2 regions of the Streptomyces sp. NPDC102278 genome follow, and region 2 is predicted to be linked to the other one. Evidence: riboswitches for the same ligand, from Rfam matches in the RefSeq annotation. Region 2 holds a riboswitch; the other holds the start of a gene.

What was found. A riboswitch is a leader RNA that binds a small molecule or an ion and turns the genes downstream of it on or off. The one in region 2 is predicted to bind cyclic di-AMP.
Region 1: another riboswitch for cyclic di-AMP. It lies ahead of ACIRO3_RS21250 (transglycosylase family protein); the one in region 2 lies ahead of ACIRO3_RS29360 (M23 family metallopeptidase).

The regions. Positions count from the first base shown of each region.
Region 1 is NZ_JBIWLV010000008.1:261,078-265,917, forward strand. It holds gene ACIRO3_RS21240 (cytochrome P450) at 1-944, shown strand, start outside; gene ACIRO3_RS21245 (transglycosylase family protein) at 1,059-2,069, shown strand; cyclic di-AMP (ydaO/yuaA leader) riboswitch at 2,347-2,517, shown strand; gene ACIRO3_RS21250 (transglycosylase family protein) at 2,521-3,240, shown strand; gene eno (phosphopyruvate hydratase) at 3,515-4,810, shown strand.
Region 2 is NZ_JBIWLV010000015.1:134,885-139,724, forward strand. It holds gene ACIRO3_RS29355 (pitrilysin family protein) at 1-742, shown strand, start outside; cyclic di-AMP (ydaO/yuaA leader) riboswitch at 926-1,085, shown strand; gene ACIRO3_RS29360 (M23 family metallopeptidase) at 1,098-1,898, shown strand; gene ACIRO3_RS29365 (GntR family transcriptional regulator) at 2,054-2,719, shown strand; gene ACIRO3_RS29370 (HPr family phosphocarrier protein) at 3,059-3,340, opposite strand; gene ACIRO3_RS29375 (GNAT family N-acetyltransferase) at 3,525-4,840, shown strand, end outside.

The sequences.
Region 1 (4,840 bases), on a different contig from region 2:
CCCGGCTGCGGCGGCTGGTGTCGAAGGCGTTCACCCCGCGGCGGGTGGCGGAGTTCGCCCCGCGCGTCCAGGAGCTCACCGACCACCTCATCGACGGGTTCGCCGGGAAGGGGGAGGCCGACCTCATCCACGAGTTCGCCTTCCCGCTCCCCATCTACGCCATCTGCGAGATGCTCGGCGTACCGCGCGAGGACCAGGACGACTTCCGCGACTGGGCCGGGATGATGATCCGGCACGGCGGCGGACCGCGCGGCGGGGTCGCCCGTTCCGTGAAGCGGATGCGGACCTATCTCGGGGAACTCATCCACCGCAAACGGGACGACCTGGGCAACGACCTGATCTCGGATCTGATCCGGGCCGGCGACCACGGTGATCACCTGACGGAGGCCGAGGCCACCGCGATGGCCTTCATCCTGCTCTTCGCCGGCTTCGAGACGACCGTGAACCTCATCGGCAACGGCGTCCACTCCCTCTTCATGAACCCGGAGCAGCGCGAGCGCCTCCAGGTCTCCCTCGCCGCCGGCGAACGCGGGCTGCTGGAGACCGGCGTCGAGGAGCTGTTGCGCTACGACGGACCGGTGGAACTGGCGACCTGGCGGTTCGCCACCGAACCGCTTGTGCTCGGCGGCCGGGACATCGCGGCCGGCGACCCGGTGCTGGTGGTCCTCGCGGCCGCGGACCGCGACCCCGCAAGGTTCGCAGAACCGGACACTCTGGACCTGTCCCGGAGTGACAATCAGCACCTCGGATACGGACACGGGATCCACTACTGCCTCGGTGCGCCGCTCGCGCGACTGGAGGGACAGACGGCGCTCGCGAGTTTGCTGATGCGTCTGCCGGATCTGGAACTCGCTGTTCCACCTGCGGACCTGCGCTGGCGGGGCGGACTCATCATGCGTGGCCTGCGCACCCTTCCGGTCCGCTTCACACCCCGAAACGATTGAGGCGCGATCGGGGCCGCCCTGACCGCGAGTCAGTTTCCGATCAAACTTGTTACTTGTATGCCAAGGCCGCTAGGTTCTGCCGTTACCCCGCCGTTATGCGAAAGGTACAGCCTCATGCGTTCCGGGAACGGCCGCCACAGACGCCCCAAGCAGATACCCGCACTCGTCGTCACCGCCGGAGTCGCCGGTTCCGCGCTGGCCCTGCCGCTGCTCGCGGCAACCAACGCGAGCGCCGCCGACGCCGGCACGTGGGACACGGTCGCCGAGTGCGAGAGCGGCGGATCCTGGAGCGCCAACTACGGCAGCGGCGCGTACGGGGGGCTCCAGTTCACCCAGGAGCAGTGGAACGAGGCCGGCGGGCTCGACTACGCGACGCGCCCCGACCTCGCCAGCCGCTCCCAGCAGATCGCCGTGGCCGAACAGGTGCTGGCCTCGCAGGGCCCCCAGGCGTGGCCGCTGTGCGCGTCCTCGGCCGGCCTGACGCGCCAGGGACCGTCGGCCGCGGTGGACCCGGGCCGGATCGAGGCCCCCGCGCCGGTCGCGCCCAGCCCCTCCCGCCCCGACTCCTCGGTGCCGAAGACCGGTTCCACGCCGGCCACCGACTTCGGGGTGCCGACGCCCACCGCGCCCACCCCGACGCTGCCCGGTCCGTCCGGCACGCCGTCGTTCACGCTGCCCGACGTGCCGCTGGGTCCCAACACCGGACTGCCCGTCATGCCGGACCCGGACCCGACCCTTCCCACCGGCCCGGCCAACCAGCCGCCCGTCGCCCCGACCACCCCGGGCGGCACGACCACCCCGACGGTCCCCTCGGACCCCGCCAAGGACCCGAACCCGGCCGACCCCTCCGCCACGCCCTCGGCACCGACGGGCACCCCGACCGACTCCGCGGCGGACGGCGGCGGCAAGCACCGCGGCCCGGCGGCGGACGAGACCCTCGGGGCCGTCCCCAACACCGCGCCGGAGCCCGTGTACACGGTGCAGGCGGGCGACAGCCTGACCGCCATCGCGGATGCCAAGGGGCTCAAGGGCGGCTGGACCACGCTCTACGAGGCCAACGAGCAGGTCATCGGAGGGGACGCGGACCTCATCAAGCCCGGACAGAACCTGGATCTAACCAAGTAATAGGGGCAGTTCGGGCACCCATTAAGATCCGAATGTCCGGTTTCGGCAAGTGAGACATGCGTCTCTTCCGCCCAACTGGCGTGTCTCGTATCGAAGCTGTCGCAAACCCCGCCCTCACCTGCGCAAACGCCCCGAAGCGGAACGCAAGTAGGGCCCTTTCCCCCCGATGTTGCTCGTTGAACATCGGGGGGAGACCTGTCTACCTTCTGAATCGCTCGTCACCGCGAGCCTCTTCGACCGCATCGCCGAATCCTGCCGGCGGACGGAGAGAACAGTCGTCGCGCAAGCGCCGAAGGCAGGAGCGGGGGAACCAAGGTAGGCGCCGGGACGGGCCGTCGGAAGACGGCCGCGAACCGGCTGGGGGTTAAGACGCACGCCAGTCGTGCGGCCGGGCAACTCACTCGCCCGAACCCGACAGCTCACCTCGTAGGCGTCGGTGAGGAGAAATTCCATGCTGCTTTCCGGCAAGGGCAAGCACCGTCGCGCCTCCAAGGCCGCCCGCATCGTCACGCTCGCCGGTGTCGCCGGTGTCGCCGTCGCGGCGCCCCTGATGGCCGCGGGCTCCGCGTCCGCCGCCACCGCTTCCGAGTGGGACAAGGTCGCCTCCTGCGAGTCCGGTGGCAACTGGTCCATCAACACGGGCAACGGCTACTACGGTGGCCTGCAGTTCTCGTCCGGCACCTGGGCCGCCTACGGCGGCAAGGCGTACGCCTCGCAGGCCAACCAGGCCTCCAAGTCGCAGCAGATAGCCATCGCCGAGAAGGTCCTCAAGGGCCAGGGCAAGGGCGCCTGGCCGTCCTGTGGCGTGGGCCTGTCCAACTCCTCGTACAGCGGCGGCGGCTCGGCCGAGACCCCCAAGCCGAAGAAGCAGCAGGCCGCTCCCAAGAAGCAGCAGGCCGCGCCGAAGACGGAGACCAAGCGCTCCGAGGGCTCCACCACCACGCGCTCCGAGCGTTCCACGGCCACCCCGGCCCCGCAGAAGGCCCCGAAGACCACCGCCGCCCCGAAGATCGGCAACGGCTCGTACGAGGTCAAGGCGGGCGACACCCTGGGCACCATCGCCGACGCGAACGGCGTCAAGGGCGGTTGGCAGAAGCTGCACGAGCTGAACAAGGACATCGTCCCGGACGCCGACCTGATCTACCCCGGGCAGAAGCTGAACCTCAGCTGAACCCCCCGATGACACCGCGTCAGTCCTGACGCATCCCTGCCCGGCGCGTACCCCTCCACGCGCCGGGCGGTGGCGTGTCCGGGCCCGGTCGGGCCCCGAACCCGCCAAGGATCAAGGGTCGTATGTCCTGGAAGAAAGGTATTCGGGCCCTTTTTCGTCCCAGGACCCGGGCGGTCGGCCGGCCGAGTGGCCGGAGCCGGTTAGGCTCTAGTCGGCAAGGCCATCCCACGGCCTGACCCGCCACCGCACACCCAGCGTCACATCCCAGAAGGAGATGCTCGTGCCGTCCATCGACGTCGTCGTAGCCCGGGAAATCCTGGACTCCCGAGGCAACCCCACGGTCGAGGTCGAGGTTGGCCTCGACGATGGCAGCACCGGTCGTGCTGCAGTCCCGTCCGGCGCCTCCACCGGTGCATTCGAGGCCATCGAGCTCCGTGACGGTGACCCCAACCGTTACTTCGGCAAGGGTGTCGAGAAGGCCGTCCTCGCCGTCATCGAGCAGATCGGCCCGGAGCTCGTCGGCTACGACGCCACCGAGCAGCGCCTGATCGACCAGGCCATGTTCGACCTGGACGCCACCGACAACAAGGGCTCCCTCGGCGCCAACGCCATCCTCGGCGTGTCCCTCGCCGTCGCGCACGCCGCGTCCGAGGCCTCGGACCTCCCGCTCTTCCGCTACCTCGGCGGCCCGAACGCGCACCTGCTGCCCGTTCCGATGATGAACATCCTCAACGGTGGGTCGCACGCCGACTCCAACGTGGACATCCAGGAGTTCATGATCGCCCCGATCGGCGCGGAGTCCTTCTCCGAGGCGCTGCGCTGGGGTGCCGAGGTCTACCACACCCTCAAGAAGGTCCTGCACACCAAGGGCCTCTCCACCGGCCTGGGCGACGAGGGCGGCTTCGCCCCGAACCTGGAGTCGAACCGCGCCGCGCTGGACCTCATCGTCGAGGCCATCAAGCAGGCCGGCTACGTCCCCGGCAAGGACATCGCGCTCGCGCTCGACGTCGCCGCGTCCGAGTTCTACAAGGACGGCAAGTACGAGTTCGAGGGCCAGTCCCGCTCGGCCGCCGAGATGACCGAGTACTACGAGGAGCTCGTCTCCGCGTACCCGATGGTCTCCATCGAGGACCCGCTGTACGAGGACGACTGGGCCGGCTGGAAGACCCTCACCGACAAGCTGGGCTCCAAGGTCCAGATCGTCGGCGACGACCTCTTCGTCACCAACCCCGAGCGCCTGGCCCGCGGCATCGAGGAGGGCTCCGCGAACGCCCTTCTCGTCAAGGTCAACCAGATCGGTTCGCTGACCGAGACCCTCGACGCCGTCGAGATGGCCCAGCGCAACGGCTTCAAGTGCATGATGTCGCACCGCTCCGGCGAGACCGAGGACGTCACCATCGCCGACCTCGCCGTCGCCGTGAACTGCGGCCAGATCAAGACCGGTGCCCCGGCCCGCTCGGACCGCGTCGCCAAGTACAACCAGCTGCTGCGCATCGAGGAGATCCTCGACGACGCCGCGGTGTACGCGGGTCGCTCCGCCTTCCCGCGGTTTCGCCCCGCGAACCAGTAGGAACGGCGAGGGCTAATCACGCCCCGGCCT
Region 2 (4,840 bases):
CGACCTGACCGGGATCGACCTGGACGCCGTGCTGGCGGACACCCTGGGCGCCTGGACCGGCAATTCCGCCGATCCGCTGCCGGTGCCGCCGGTGACGGCCGACGACACGGGCCGCGTGGTGATCGTGGACCGCCCCGGAGCGGTCCAGACGCAGCTCCTCATCGGCCGGATCGGCGCGGACCGTCACGACCGCGTCTGGGCGGCCCAGGTGCTCGGCACGTACTGCCTCGGTGGCACCCTCACCTCCCGCCTGGACAAGGTGCTGCGCGAGGAGAAGGGGTACACCTACGGCGTGCGCGCCTTCGGGCAGGTGCTGCGTTCCACCGCCGACGGCAAGGGCGCGTCCATGCTGGCCATCAGCGGCTCGGTGGACACCCCGAACACCGGCCCCGCGCTGGGCGATCTCTGGACGGTGCTGCGCACCCTCGCCGAGGGGGGTCTGACCGACGCCGAACGGGACGTCGCGGTACAGAACTTGGTGGGTGTGGCCCCGCTGAAGTTCGAGACGGCCGCCTCGGTCGCGGGCACCCTGGCCGACCAGGTGGAGCAGGAGCTGCCGGACGACTACCAGGCCCGGCTGTACGCCCAACTCGCCGCGACGGGCACGGTGGAGGCCACGTCGGCCGTGGTCAACGCCTTCCCCGTGGACCGGTTGGTGACGATCCTGGTGGGTGACGCGTCGCAGATCGCGGAGCCCGTGCGGGCGCTGGGGATCGGCGATGTGACCGTGGTCGGCAACTGACCTGAAATCGAAGGGGCCCTGGCGACTTGTCGCCGGGGCCCCTTTTGTCCATTTAGTGGTGAGGTTGCTTGTATGTGGTGTGGCGTAGGTAACAAAAGCGCGCACCTGTTTGGCGATTGACTGAAGATCCGCCTAGCGTCGGCCGTGCTGTTCGTCAGTTGTGCCCGCCGCACCCGCGGCACCGGACAGCGATCGCCGAGTCCCCGTCAGGCGCGAGCCTGGGGAGCCGGGGACCCACATGTGTCCCTGGGGTGAATCGGACCGCCTCGCAAGAGGGGGCCCGTAGGAGACCTTCCTGCTCCGAACCCGTCAGCTAACCCGGTAGGCGAGAAGGAAGGAAAGGATCAACCTCTTCATGGCGTTTGGCAGCAGTCGTGTCGCCGGTAAGCACCGTGGTTCGAGCCGTTTGAGCCGCAAGACCGCCGGCTACGCCGGTATAGCCGCCCTCGCCACCACCGGCGTCGTGGGCACGCTGGCCGGCCCCGCGTTCGCCGCGGACCAGCCCGCCGCCTCCACGGTGGAGGACACCGGCCTCAACGCCGTCGTCGTCGCCGAGGACCTGCAGGGCGAGATCGAGACCCAGGCCGAGTCGCAGCAGCGCGCCGCCGACATCACCGCCGCGAAGGCCCAGGCCGAGGCCGACGCCAAGCAGCGCGCCGCCGAGTCCAAGCGCCTCGCCGAGGCCAAGGAGAAGGCCGAGCGCGAGGCCGCCGAGCGTGCGGCCCGCGAGGCCGAGCGCAAGCGCCTCAACACCTTCGTCGCTCCCGTCGACGGCTCCTACGTCAGCACGCAGTACCACGCGGGCGGCGGCATGTGGTCCTCCGGCAGCCACACGGGCATCGACTTCCACGCGGCGTCCGGCACCTCGGTCCACGCCGTCGGCGCCGGCACGGTCGTCGAGGCCGGCAACGGCGGCGCGTACGGCAACAACGTCGTCATCAAGCACAACGACGGCACGTACACCCAGTACGGTCACATGTCCTCGCTGGACGTCTCCGTCGGCCAGCAGGTCACCCCGGGCCAGCAGATCGGCCTGTCGGGCTCCACGGGCAACTCCAGCGGCCCGCACCTGCACTTCGAGGCCCGCACCGGCTCGCAGTACGGTTCGGACATCGACCCGCTCGCGTACCTGCGCTCGCACGGCGTCACCGTCTGACCCGCTCCGCACCTCTTCGTCGAAGGCCCCGGCTCATCGAGCCGGGGCCTTTCGCGTTGGCGGGAAAATGTTTCACATCAAGGGCCGTCCTCGGAAATTATCGTGTGTTGCAATAGAGTCGCGGCACGGTCACGAAATCAAGCGGAGGTCCGGTCTTGCGAATTCCTGCGCACGCGGTATGCACAGCAATCCGCGACGACATCATCTCCGGGGTCTTCGGACCCGGCGGTCGCCTCACCGAAGAGGTGCTGGCCCGTCGTTACGGCGTTTCGCGCGTCCCGGTCCGCGAGGCCCTGCGCACCCTGGAGTCCGAGGGCTTCGTAACGACCCGCCGGCACGCCGGGGCCTGCGTGGCCGAGCCGACCGAGCAGGAGGCCGCGGACCTCCTGGAACTGCGCGTCCTGCTGGAGCCCCTCGCCGCCGCGCGGGCCGCCCGCCGTCGCACCGAGGCGCACCTGAAGGTGCTGCGCGGCCTGGTCAGGCTGGGCCAGGAGCGGGCCAGGAGGGGCCAGGGGGAGGATCTGCGGGCCCTGGGGGGCTGGTTCCACGAGACGTTGTCCCAGGCCTCCGCGAGTCCCGGCCTGATCGCCCTGCTGACGCAGACGCGCCACAAGATCACCTGGATGTTCTCGGTGGAGGCCCCGGCGCGCCCGGTGGACTCCTGGGCCGAGCACGGCGCGATCGTGGACGCCGTGGCGCGCGGCGACGCCGAGCGGGCCCGGTCCCTGACGGCCCTGCACACCGAGCGCGCGGCCGGGGCGCACCGGCGGCGCGTGAGGACTTCGCAACCTGCCGTAAACATGGCGAGCGGTCCGCATTAACAGGAGCCGTATACAAAGGACGGATATGCGGAGGGCCCGGGTGCCCCGAAATCAGTCGCTCGATTTCCGCCGCTCGATTTCCATCGCTCGATTTCGGTGGGTCGTCTTCGTGGGTCGATTCCGCCACGGAATGCGCGACGCCCCATTCGTCGTCCCGGAATTCCGCGTGCCGCATTCGCCGCGAGCCATTGGCCGTGCCGTGTCGTGTCGGTCGTGCTGTGTCGCGCCGGTCGTGCCGTGCCGTGCCGGGCGCGCCGGCCCGGGGCCGGAAACGACGAAGCCGCGGCTCCCGGGTGCGTCGGGGGCCGCGGCTTCGCCACGTGTGAACGACCCGAAGGGTCAGACCGTCTCGGGGAGCTCGTCGAGGCCCTCGGCGACGAGCTTGGCGAGGCGGTCCAGCGCGGCGTCGGCGCCCTCGGCCTCGGACGCGAGGACGATCTCCTCGCCGCCCTGGGCACCGAGGCCCAGAACCGCCAGCATGGAAGCGGCGTTGACGGGGTCGCCGCCGGCCTTCGCGATGGTCACCGGGACGCCGGAAGCGGTCGTCGCGCGGACGAAGATCGAGGCGGGACGAGCGTGCAGGCCCTCGGCCCAGCCGACGTTGACGCGGCGCTCTGCCATGGTGATGCCCTTCAGGTGCTAGCGGTTGTCTAGACCAGTCTCTCACGACACCCGGAATGCTCGGACCGACCTTCGACCCGGATCCACCGCCGTTCGACCCTCCCCAGCTTGCACTGATTTGCCCCTCCGTGCCGCACACGCCGCGCACGCACCGTTCGGCCGGTCCTCCCCTTAGGGTGTGCCCATGACCATCGAGTCGGACCCCTCCTACCCGGCCCACTGGGAAGCGGACGTCGTGCTGCGCGACGGCGGCACCGCCCGGATCCGGCCCATCACCACCGAGGACGCGGGACGCCTGGTCAGCTTCTACGAACAGGTCTCCGACGAGTCGAAGTACTACCGGTTCTTCGCCCCGTACCCCCGGCTCTCCGACCGCGACGTGCACCGCTTCACCCACCACGACCACGTGGACCGCGTCGGCCTCGCGGCGACCATCGGCGGCGAGTTCATCGCGACCGTCCGCTTCGACCGCATCGGCCCCGACGGCCGGCCCGCGTCCGCACCGGCCGACGAGGCCGAGGTCGCCTTCCTCGTCCAGGACGCGCACCAGGGCCGCGGCGTCGCCTCCGCCCTCCTCGAACACATCGGCGCGGTGGCCAGGGAGCGCGGCATCCACCGGTTCGCCGCCGAGGTGCTGCCCGCCAACGGCAAGATGATCAAAGTGTTCACGGACGCCGGGTACCAGCAGAAGCGCAGCTTCGAGGACGGCGCCGTCCGCCTCACCCTCGACCTCGAACCCACCGCCGAGTCCCTCGCCGTGCAGCGCGCCCGCGAACAGCGCGCCGAGGCCCGCTCCGTCCAAAGGCTCCTGGCCCCCGGCTCGGTGGCGGTGATCGGAGTCAGCCGCTCCGGCGGCGGCGTGGGCGCCGCGGCGCTGCGCAACCTGCGGGACACCGGCTTCCACGGACACCTGTACGCGGTCAACGAGGCGGCCTCCGCCGATCTGCTGGACGGCGTACGCGCCTACCGCACCGTCGCCGACATCGGCGGTCCGGTCGACCTCGCCGTCGTCGCCGTCCCGGCGCACCGGGTCCCGGACGCGGTCCGCGCGTGCGGGGAGCACGGCGTGCAGGGGCTGGTGGTGCTGTCCGCCGGATACGGCGAGAGCGGCCCGGCCGGGCTGCAACGGCAGCGCGAACTGGTCCGGCAAATCCGGTCGTACGGGATGCGACTGATCGGCCCGAACGCGTTCGGGGTCATCAACACGGCGCCGGACGTGGAGCTGAACGCCTCACTGGCCCCCACCCCGGCATCCGCCCGCGGCCGCATCGGCCTGTTCACCCAGTCCGGCGCGATCGGCATCGCCCTGCTGTCGGGACTGCTGCGGCGCGGCGAGGGGCTGTCCTCGTTCGTCTCGGCCGGCAACAGGGCCGACGTGTCCGGCAACGACATCCTCCAGTACTGGTACGACGACGAGTCCACCGACGTGGCCCTGATGTACCTGGAGACCCTGGGCAACCCCCGCAAGTTCACCCGCCTCGCCCGCCGCACGGCCGCCGT